DNA from 3 places in the Paenibacillus sp. J22P218 genome. Region 1 is predicted to be linked to each of the others. Evidence: riboswitches for the same ligand, from Rfam matches in the RefSeq annotation. Region 1 holds a riboswitch; each other region holds the start of a gene.
What was found. A riboswitch is a leader RNA that binds a small molecule or an ion and turns the genes downstream of it on or off. The one in region 1 is predicted to bind cyclic di-GMP.
Positions count from the first base shown of each region.

Region 2: linked by a shared signal. The riboswitch ahead of AC0YN0_RS19285 (putative bifunctional diguanylate cyclase/phosphodiesterase) and the one ahead of AC0YN0_RS16700 (choice-of-anchor A family protein) in region 1 are both predicted to bind cyclic di-GMP.
Region 3: linked by a shared signal. The riboswitch ahead of AC0YN0_RS04355 (pyridoxal phosphate-dependent decarboxylase family protein) and the one ahead of AC0YN0_RS16700 (choice-of-anchor A family protein) in region 1 are both predicted to bind cyclic di-GMP.

Region 1 covers NZ_JBWDNL010000003.1:440,714-443,806, reverse strand. Annotated here, with positions in the region: gene AC0YN0_RS16705 (HD domain-containing phosphohydrolase) at 1-1,272, opposite strand, end outside; cyclic di-GMP riboswitch class I at 1,493-1,580, shown strand; gene AC0YN0_RS16700 (choice-of-anchor A family protein) at 1,634-3,093, shown strand, end outside.
Region 2 covers NZ_JBWDNL010000004.1:254,524-257,616, reverse strand. Annotated here, with positions in the region: gene AC0YN0_RS19285 (putative bifunctional diguanylate cyclase/phosphodiesterase) at 1-1,795, opposite strand, end outside; cyclic di-GMP riboswitch class I at 1,893-1,979, opposite strand; gene AC0YN0_RS19280 (FAD-dependent oxidoreductase) at 2,046-2,609, opposite strand; gene AC0YN0_RS19275 (MarR family winged helix-turn-helix transcriptional regulator) at 2,862-3,093, shown strand, end outside.
Region 3 covers NZ_JBWDNL010000001.1:1,076,557-1,079,649, forward strand. Annotated here, with positions in the region: gene AC0YN0_RS04350 (endo-1,4-beta-xylanase) at 1-854, shown strand, start outside; cyclic di-GMP riboswitch class I at 1,104-1,191, shown strand; gene AC0YN0_RS04355 (pyridoxal phosphate-dependent decarboxylase family protein) at 1,286-2,974, shown strand; gene AC0YN0_RS04360 (methyl-accepting chemotaxis protein) at 2,955-3,093, shown strand, end outside.

The sequences.
Region 1 (3,093 bases):
AAGCAGATCGGCCATCGCGTCGGCAGGCTCAATCTGCTTCAAAATATTTTCGCCCAGTCCCGGGTGCGCCTTAATCTGATCGAACTCCTCGTCCGTCAGCTTGCCATCCTTCAGCAGCACCGCGTCACGAATGCCGATTTTGCCGATGTCATGAAGCAACGCCGACTTGCGCAGCAGTTCAATCTCGGTTTGCGGCCAGCCAGCCTGCTCGCCGATCGCGACGGAATATTCGGCAACGCGTTCCGAATGACCCGCGGTATAGGTGTCGCGCGCGTCAAGCGCGGCAGCAAGCGTGAAGAAGTAGCTTTGGTGAAGCTGCTTATTGCGCTCATCCCTTTCCTGCAGACCTTCGATCATATGGTTGAAGCCTGCGACCAGCTTCGAGAATTCATCGGAATGAATATCTTCCGCGCGGGTGTCGTAATGGCCGTTCTGCACGGCAATCATCGCAGCTTGGAGCTTATGGATCGGATCCTCGATATTGCGGGATAGGAGCGAGGCGCCGAACAAGGAGAAGAAGACGCCGATAACGAGAATGATACCGGCCCATTGCCAATAAGCGGAGGTGCCCCCGCCGTCCAGTCCTTCAAGCCTGATCTGAGCCGCAAGACTATGCAAGAGCAGTGGAAGCGTACCGATTAAAAAAGCGCTTAGCAGAAACTTCGTGCGAATCGAAGCGAATACTTGGCCGCCGAGCGACAGATCCTGCCCATAGAGCTCTACATGTTTGTTGCGCATATAGGTGACAACAGGTCGAATGGCCCGTGCGGTCAGGAAAAATTCGATCATGGCATGCATGCTGGCAACGAGCAACGCGCCAACGGAAGCAAGTCCGATATAATAATAAGGGAACGAGAGCCATTCCATTCGGATGAAAAGATAGCTCATTGCAATAGCCGGCACCGATATGCCGAGCAAATGAGGTCCGAAAGTCCGCTTCAAAGACAGTACCGGAAAGCGGTGCGTTTGTATATAAGCTTTGCGAAGCTGCTCCGCTGTAGGCTGATCGGACAGGAAAGCGGCCTGAATCGGCTTCGCATGCCGATAGAATACGAACAGCTCGCAGGCAAGCATAATGAGCAAAGAAGCGAATAAGATGACACCGAGCACGAGGCCTTCGCCTTGGGGCAGCTTAAGCGTGGAGAAAATGATGATGCCCCCGACTCCGAGCACGGCGACGGCCGATCCAAATACATAGTTGTAGACGAGCTGGAGGAGGAAGGCGCGATATACGCTTGCGGGAGTTTGTTGGTGCGGATCTAGTAGCTTCAATGGGATCATTCCTCTTTTCGCAGCTTCATGATGTAGTTCCTATTACCTATATTAACAATCGGCATATGGAGAGCGGAATTGAAGTTCATTTCCATGTACATACATGGGTATATTTTACATGGGGTTAGATAATTTAGCGGATTGCGGTTGCGACCAAAATTAGCTAAAATAGGTATAGTTCCTTTTTGATAGAGTCATAGATTACGAACGAATTGTTCGATTATGCCAATAGCAAACCATTTGAAAGAGTGGGACGCAAAGTCTGGAGTCTACAGCGCCTAAGGCGCTATGATCGTCCGACCGCCATGAATCTCGTATTCGTGTGTGGTCTTTTTTATTTTTTTGATAGGGAGGGTATATCATGAGAAAAGCATTTCGTAAGAGCGCATCACTAGTCGTGACTGGGGTCATCGTTTTCGGCATTCTATGTAACGCTTTCGTATTTGGAGCAGGCGGAGGCAACAACTCTGTGCTCGGTACGGCAGGCAGTTACAACGTGTTCATGCTGGGTGACTTTAAGCTGTATTACGAGCAAGTCGAAGGTGGACTGGCGGCCGGAGGAGATATTGATATAACCGGATTTGGCGTCAATCGAGCGAATGCATCGGGAGACATTGGCTTAGTAGCGGGCGGAGAACTGAAGTTCACGAATGGTCAAATTGATTATGGCGATGCCTACTACGGAACGCTTCACTCAACATCGGCCTTCACGCTCGTAAGAGGCAAGAAGCATCAAGGGGCACCTATTGATTTTGAAGCAGAAGCTGAATATTTGTTGAATTTGTCCGCTGAGCTGGCAGCTTTGCCGACCAACGGCACAACAAGCAAAGATCAAAACAATTCGAATAAAACGACTTTGAAGGGAACAGACCCTCAGCTCAATGTATTTACAGTAGGTTATGATCTGAATGAGGTATGGCTGGACGTTCCGAATGGCTCGACAGTGATTATTAACGTTACGGGTGCGACTCGATCAATGGGGTGGCAAGGTTATTTTGGCTTTGACGGTAAAGACCGCCAGTCGAAAATATTGTTTAACTTCCCGGATGCTACGGCGCTGACGCTCGGCTATAGCGGGGTCAAAGGCAGTCTACTAGCCCCGCAGGCTGATATTACGGCAACGAGCGGCAATATCGACGGCATATTAATAGGCGCTTCGCTCACGAAAGGCAGAATTCAGCCGCATTGGGTACCTTTCGAGGGGGAGATACCGCTAGCGACGCCAACACCTAGCCCGTCGGCGACGCCTTCTCCGACACCAACGCCGACAGCAACACCGTCGGAGACACCGGCATCAACGCCGACGGCAACACCGACACCGTCGGAGACACCGACACCAACGCCGACAGCGACACCAACGGCAACACCGTCGGAGACACCGGCACCAACGCCGACAGCGACACCAACGGCAACACCGTCGGAGACGCCGACAGCAACACCGTCGGAAACACCGGCACCAACGCCGTCGGAGACACCGGCACCAACGTCGACAGCGACACCAACGGCAACACCGTCGGAGACACCGACACCGACACCAACGCCGACAGCGACACCAACGGCAACACCGTCGGAGACACCGACACCAACGCCGACAGCGACACCGTCGGAGACACCGACGGCAACACCGACACCGACAGTGATACCGTCGGAGACACCGACACCAACGCCGACAGCGACACCGTCGGAGACACCGACACCAACGCCGACGGCAACACCGACACCGTCGGAGACACCGACGCCGACACCAACGCCGACACCGACACCAACGCCGACGGCAACACCGACACCGTCGGAGACACCGACGCCGACACCAACGCCGAC
Region 2 (3,093 bases), on a different contig from region 1:
CCTTGGCGCTGTACATGGCGATATCCGCGTTGCTAATAACGGTGTCGATATCTTCGCCGTCGAGCGGATATAGACTAATGCCAATGCTGATTGTTAAGTAAAGCGACATGCCGTCGATTTCGAAGGGCTTGGAGAATGCTTCACCGATTTTCTCCGCCATGTCGTGTACCTCGGCAACGTCGGTGTATGAGCCGGCGAAGACGAATTCATCGCCTCCGAGACGGAATACATCGAAGCTCGTTGCTGTCTCTGCGAAGCGGTTGGCAGCCTGCTTCAGGAGTCTATCGCCGGTTGCATGGCCAAGCGTATCGTTTACTTGCTTGAAGCGATTAATATCGGCGAACATAACGGCAATCTTATGCTCATTACCGGCATGTATCGTAATCATATCTTGAATATGCTTCGTAAAGTGAAGCCGATTCGGCAAACCTGTCAGCATGTCGTAATAAGCGAGGCGATGAAGTTTCTCCTCCGATTGCCCAAGCATATACGCTTGGGCTTGCAGGCGCTCGCTGTTTTTCTGCGTCTCACCGAACATATGGACGAGATTGACCGCCATTTGCTTGAAGTTGCTAATTAAGGCGTGAATCTCGAAAATATTGCTGGAAGGCCATTCGATCATGTCTTCCTGCTTCAGGCGGCTCGGCAGATTGTTCGTCGCTTCGGCTAATCGCTTCAAGCTTCTGCCTAGCCAGCGGTTAATGAAGAACGCAACAAGCGCGGCGAATAAGGCGAGCGTAATTAAATAAATGAAATGCGTGATGTATTTATTAAAAAGATAGTATTGATAGTTATGTAAAGGAATATCGATATGGATCATGAGGCCCGTATCATGGATGGGCGAGGCGTAACGGAACTTGCCTTCATGCCAAGTCGAGATATGGAGCGGATGCTCTTTACGTACAGGAATAAGCAATTGAAGGTTGTTGCTTAACGCTTTGTTAATCCGGTAGCTTGAGGTGTCATTGCGGATGCTGCCGTTCCAAGGGATGACAGTGCCGCTTCCATCCGTAATGGTAATGGTGTATAGAGCGGACGAATGCTTGGCAATCAGCGATTGCAGGTATGCAAGCGTGGCCTCGGACTTATTGTCGTCGTATCGGATTCTGCTCTCCATATATTCTCTTCCGATCATCGAAGCTACGTTGCTGGAAAGCTGCTCGGCGTGGCGGCTGGCTTCCTTGAATGAGCCCGTGCTGCTAATGTAAATATTCAATAGAAACGGCAGTATAACGCACACGATCGAGAAATGAAACATGACGCGGTTGAGGGAGCTGGATCTGCGCCAATTGCGAGCGATGCCGGACCACTTTGAGAGCGGCAAATATTGCAGGGCAATATCGGCACACAGCGCGTTCAGCAGTCCGTTGATCGCCACAATCGACGTAACGAGCATCAGATCGGTCCCCATAGCGTTATATTGACCAACATGAGTAATATACGTTAGTGGAACGGCGATAAGCAGCCAAAAGGCAGCGTCGCAGACGAACAGGTGACTCGGGAACTTGCGAACGAGCAGACCGACAATGGCAATTTCCAGCAGTCCGATGTAATGGAATAGAGATTGATCCATAAGCTGAGTCCCAATCGTATGCACGACTGCGGCGGCAAGCAATCCGGGCCAGAACCCGAACAAGCGAAGTCCGACTAACAGGAATACGCTTGTAAAGGTGAATGTTATGCCATATAGAAAGGGATAGCCAAGTCTCTCGCAGATTAAAGCGAGCAGCGTGCATAGTAGAAAGGACAGGGCGATGATCCATCGATTACGCTTCGGTTGCTGTACAGTACTCAATTCGGGCCTCCTGGTAATATGTCAATGGAACGATTACGGTTGGATTTGACAATAAAAAAAGGATGCCAAACGGCACCCTCCTGCGGTCACGAATCATTAGGGTAACCCGGCGATCATGGCGTCATTACGCTGTAGACCCGTAGCTTTGCGTCCTATGCTTTCGCATAGTTTGCCCTTTGCCTATCCGGCTTTTCACCTAATATTCGACAATTTATTCTAAATTCCTTCTTTTTTTGCGCAAACTTGAAAACTAAGCTTTCAGTACGTCATGATCGACATAACGCTCGCCATTCATTTCGCTAATGATGTTGATAGCAGCTTTGGCGCCGTCGCCGGCCGTAATGATCGCATGAACGCTTACGCCTGCTACCGTTCCAGCGGCCCAGATTCCGGGAATGTTCGTTTTGCCGCTTGGATCGACAGCGACTACCGTCTTGATGCGCGGCTCTGTACCCGCTTTTGTCTGAACGCCGATATGCTCGGCAAGGTCAGTTGCGGCTCCGGTAGCGAGCAGGACATGCTTTGCCTCGTAAGCTCCGCCATCGGATTCAATCTTGAAACCGCCTTCGATGACAGTAATGTTCTGAACGGTTTCCTCCTTAATCTCGGTGCCGAATTTGAGCGCCTGCTTCTTGCCTGTCTCGATGAGATCGGGACCGCCGATTTCGACAACGCCGTAATGGTTCTCGAACCATGCGCGCTTCGTCATCCCTTTGTTATTTTCGAACATGACTGTTTTTTTGCCTGCCTTCGCGCTAAAGATCGCTGCGCTTGCTCCTGCGGGTCCAGCTCCGATAATTCCAATATCGTACACGCGTCCAACCTCCAAATGTATTTATTTCGTTCCTTTCGTTTTCGCCAATATTATATAAATGTTCCGCGGCAAAAATCAATCGGACAATTCGAGTCCGTTCACGATATGTTCATGATTGACGCGTTGCATTCGAACCGGGTCTTTGATATAGTTCGATTATCGAATAGTTCTACAGTAGAATTAGTTTGTCCGAGTCATTGGAGTCATTAGCGTTCGGACCATTACGACAGAGAAGGAGGATCTGATGCGGGAATGGATCTCAAACTATCCAAAGAAATTATACATCGCTACGAGGCTGCCCACTTCTTGGTTAACCGCCGATTAAACGCTTTGATACGCGAGCTGATGCCGGAAGAGCTGACGATCGACCAGTTCTCGACGCTGCGATATTTGCATAGCCAGGGGCGAAGCACGTCCTCGGAGCTGGCTGATATTTTCTGCGTGGGCAAAAGCTCGATTACGGCCATTATCAATCGTCTTTTCG
Region 3 (3,093 bases), on a different contig from region 1:
CCGAAGATCGGTATACGTTCGAGGAAGCGGACCGCTTGTTGGAATTCGCAAAGTCAAACGGTATGGCAGTCCGAGGCCATACGCTCGTATGGCATAACCAAACGTCCGATTGGGTGTTTGATAACGGCTCGGGCGGCTTAGTTGATCGCGACACACTGCTTGCACGAATGAAAGTGCATATCGAAACGGTAGTTGGGCGTTATAAGGGACAAATCTACGCATGGGACGTTGTGAATGAAGCAGTGTCTGACAGCGGAGAGGAGCATCTTCGTCCGTCCAAGTGGCTGGACATTATCGGCGATGATTTTATTGCCAAAGCGTTCGAATATGCGCATGCCGCTGATCCTGACGCGTTGTTGTTTTACAACGATTATAACGAGTCCGTACCTGAGAAGAGAGAGAAAATCTATGCACTCGTCAAATCGCTTAAGGAGAATGGCGTGCCGATCCACGGGGTAGGACTGCAGGCGCATTGGAACTTGACACATCCGACGCTGGACGATATTCGTGCAGCCATCGAACGATATGCTTCTCTTGGACTGCAGCTGCATATTACCGAAATGGACGTATCGGTCTTCGCGTTCGAAGACAGACGCACGGATCTGACCGCCCCTACGGCTGAGATGATGCAGCTCCAGGAGGAAAGATACGGCGAGATGTTCCGGTTGTTCCGGGAATATAGCGACGTACTGACAAGTGTTACATTCTGGGGAGCAGCTGACGACTATACGTGGCTGGACGGATTCCCGGTGCGGGGACGGAAAAATTGGCCGTTGCTGTTCGACACGAAGCATCAGCCGAAAGGCTCGTACTACAAGGTGATTAGCCAAACGGAAGATGCGCTTGAAGGCTAATAGCGATTGAGAAGATGGCAAGCTGGAGCCGGCATGAGTCGGAGCCAGCTTGTTTGCTTTGCATAGACATATTGCACCAAATATAATCGGTCGACAATATCGGTCAAAGGAAGATTGTGACAAAATGATGATTTCTTAAATAAATTAACGAAATCTATACTTCAAATCTATTGATATCTGAAATGTAAAATAGTAGAATGTTCCTATTCGCTGTAAATGTTTACTAATTGTATCGGTGAACTATCCTAAAATCACATAATGCAAATCCGTCGAAAGACGAGAGACGCAAAGCTATAGGGACTACTTCTCAAAAAAGAAATGTCAGCCAGTTGCAAAAGGTTTAGCAGAGGCATGTCTATGGTCGTCCATAGACATGCCTCTTTGCTTACAACAAAAAAGAGATAATAACGAAATAGGAGAGAGTGGAGACAATGAGCGAGCAAGAGATGAATATCCGGACCTTATTTCCAAGCGACGACGGCAACGAGCGACAACGAGACGATCTTATAGCACTATTCAGGCAAATCGTAGAAGGGGTCGATGCTTTAAAGGATCCCGATTCCGTTAATTTAAAAGGAACGAAAGATAGAGGAGCTACTTTCTATCAGGATTTGACGAAGAACAGCCGCATTCCCGTTAGCGGAAGCACGCAAAATGAAGTGAACGGCGAGCTGCTCAAGCTTCTGCACGGTCATCCTTACCATACGAAATACTTTTTGACTAATATTTTGCCCATGGCCAGCATTCCAGGCATCATGGGAATGCTCACCGCTTTTATGGTGAATGGCAATAACTTGTGGGACGTATACGGACCTGCCGGAGCGGAGGCTGAAGTCAGAGTCGTTGCCATGATGTCGGCACTGATTGGTTATGAGCCTACGGAAAGCGGCGGATATACGACTTGGGGCGGGCAAGGGGCCATCTTTACGGGACTTCGGCTAGCCATTAATAAATATGACGCCAAAGCTGCAAAAGCAGGCGTACCTGACAACTTGTTTGCCTTCTGCTCGGAAGCGGCCCATTACAGCCTGTTCAAATCGATGGAAGCAACGGGGCTGGGCAGCAATAATCTGATTAAGATCCGTACGCGAGAAGACAGCTCCATGGATGTTCGGGATCTCGAAGAGAAAATGGAGAGCGTTATTCAAAGCGGAGGCGTCCCTGTGTACATTGTGGCAACGACAGCGACGACGGATGCGATGGGCATAGATAATGTCGAGGAAATCTTGGCTGTGTCAGAGGAACTAGCGACAAAGCATGGCATTCAAAGGCCGCATATCCACGCGGATTCGGCGCTGGGCGGATTTTTTGCCTTCTTTAACGATTACGACTTTGAAGGAAATCCACATAAATTCGATGCAGAAACGCTATCGGCGCTTCAAGCGATAAGGGAGAGAATGAAGCATTTGGGATTGGCGGATTCGTTGTGCTTTGACTTCCAGAAGCTCGGTCAAACGCCTTACTCCACGAGCTTATTCCTTGTGAAGTGGGCATCCGATCTCAAGCTGCTTGATTTGGAGCCGGATGAAACGCCGTACGTTGGACATCGGGGTTATGGGGATTATCATACGAGCTATACGCTGGAATGCTCTAGAATGGGCAGCTCGATCAGTATTTTAAGCGCGCTAACGGCTTTCGGCATCGAAGGTTATCAGAAGCTGCTCGCCCAATTCGTCGAAGTCAATATAGCGTTCAGAAAGACGTTGGCTGCCGAAGTTCCCGAAGCCGTCATCGTCAATCCTCTAAATCCGGGCATTATCACGCTATTCCGTTTGTATGCGGATCGTAAAAACGGCTATCACGCGGAATACGAAGGGCTTCGCAGCTATGCGGAGATTGAGCGCGAAAATAAGCTGAACGAGCTATTGTTCGAAATTTTGGGCAGAGACCGCGGAAAAATGTTTTTCGGAGATACGAAGAAGCATCTCTACGTGCCAACCGCGGACCGGGCGGGTCAAATTGCGCTGTATGCGGCTAAGTTATTCGTGATCTCGCCGTACACGCAAACTTCAGATGTCGGTGCAATCGTTCACTATTTGAAACAAAAAATCGCTGAAACGTATGCCGCTTATGATCGGCTATCCACGAAGGAGAACAACCATGAAGAAATCTATTCTTAAATTGAATTGGTTCAGAGAACATCTTGCCGTCAAAATCTCGGTCAGCATCCTTCTGCTGCAGGTCGTGACATGCGTAGCCTTTGCTCTATCCGGCTATATGTCGCAGAGCAACCTCTCGG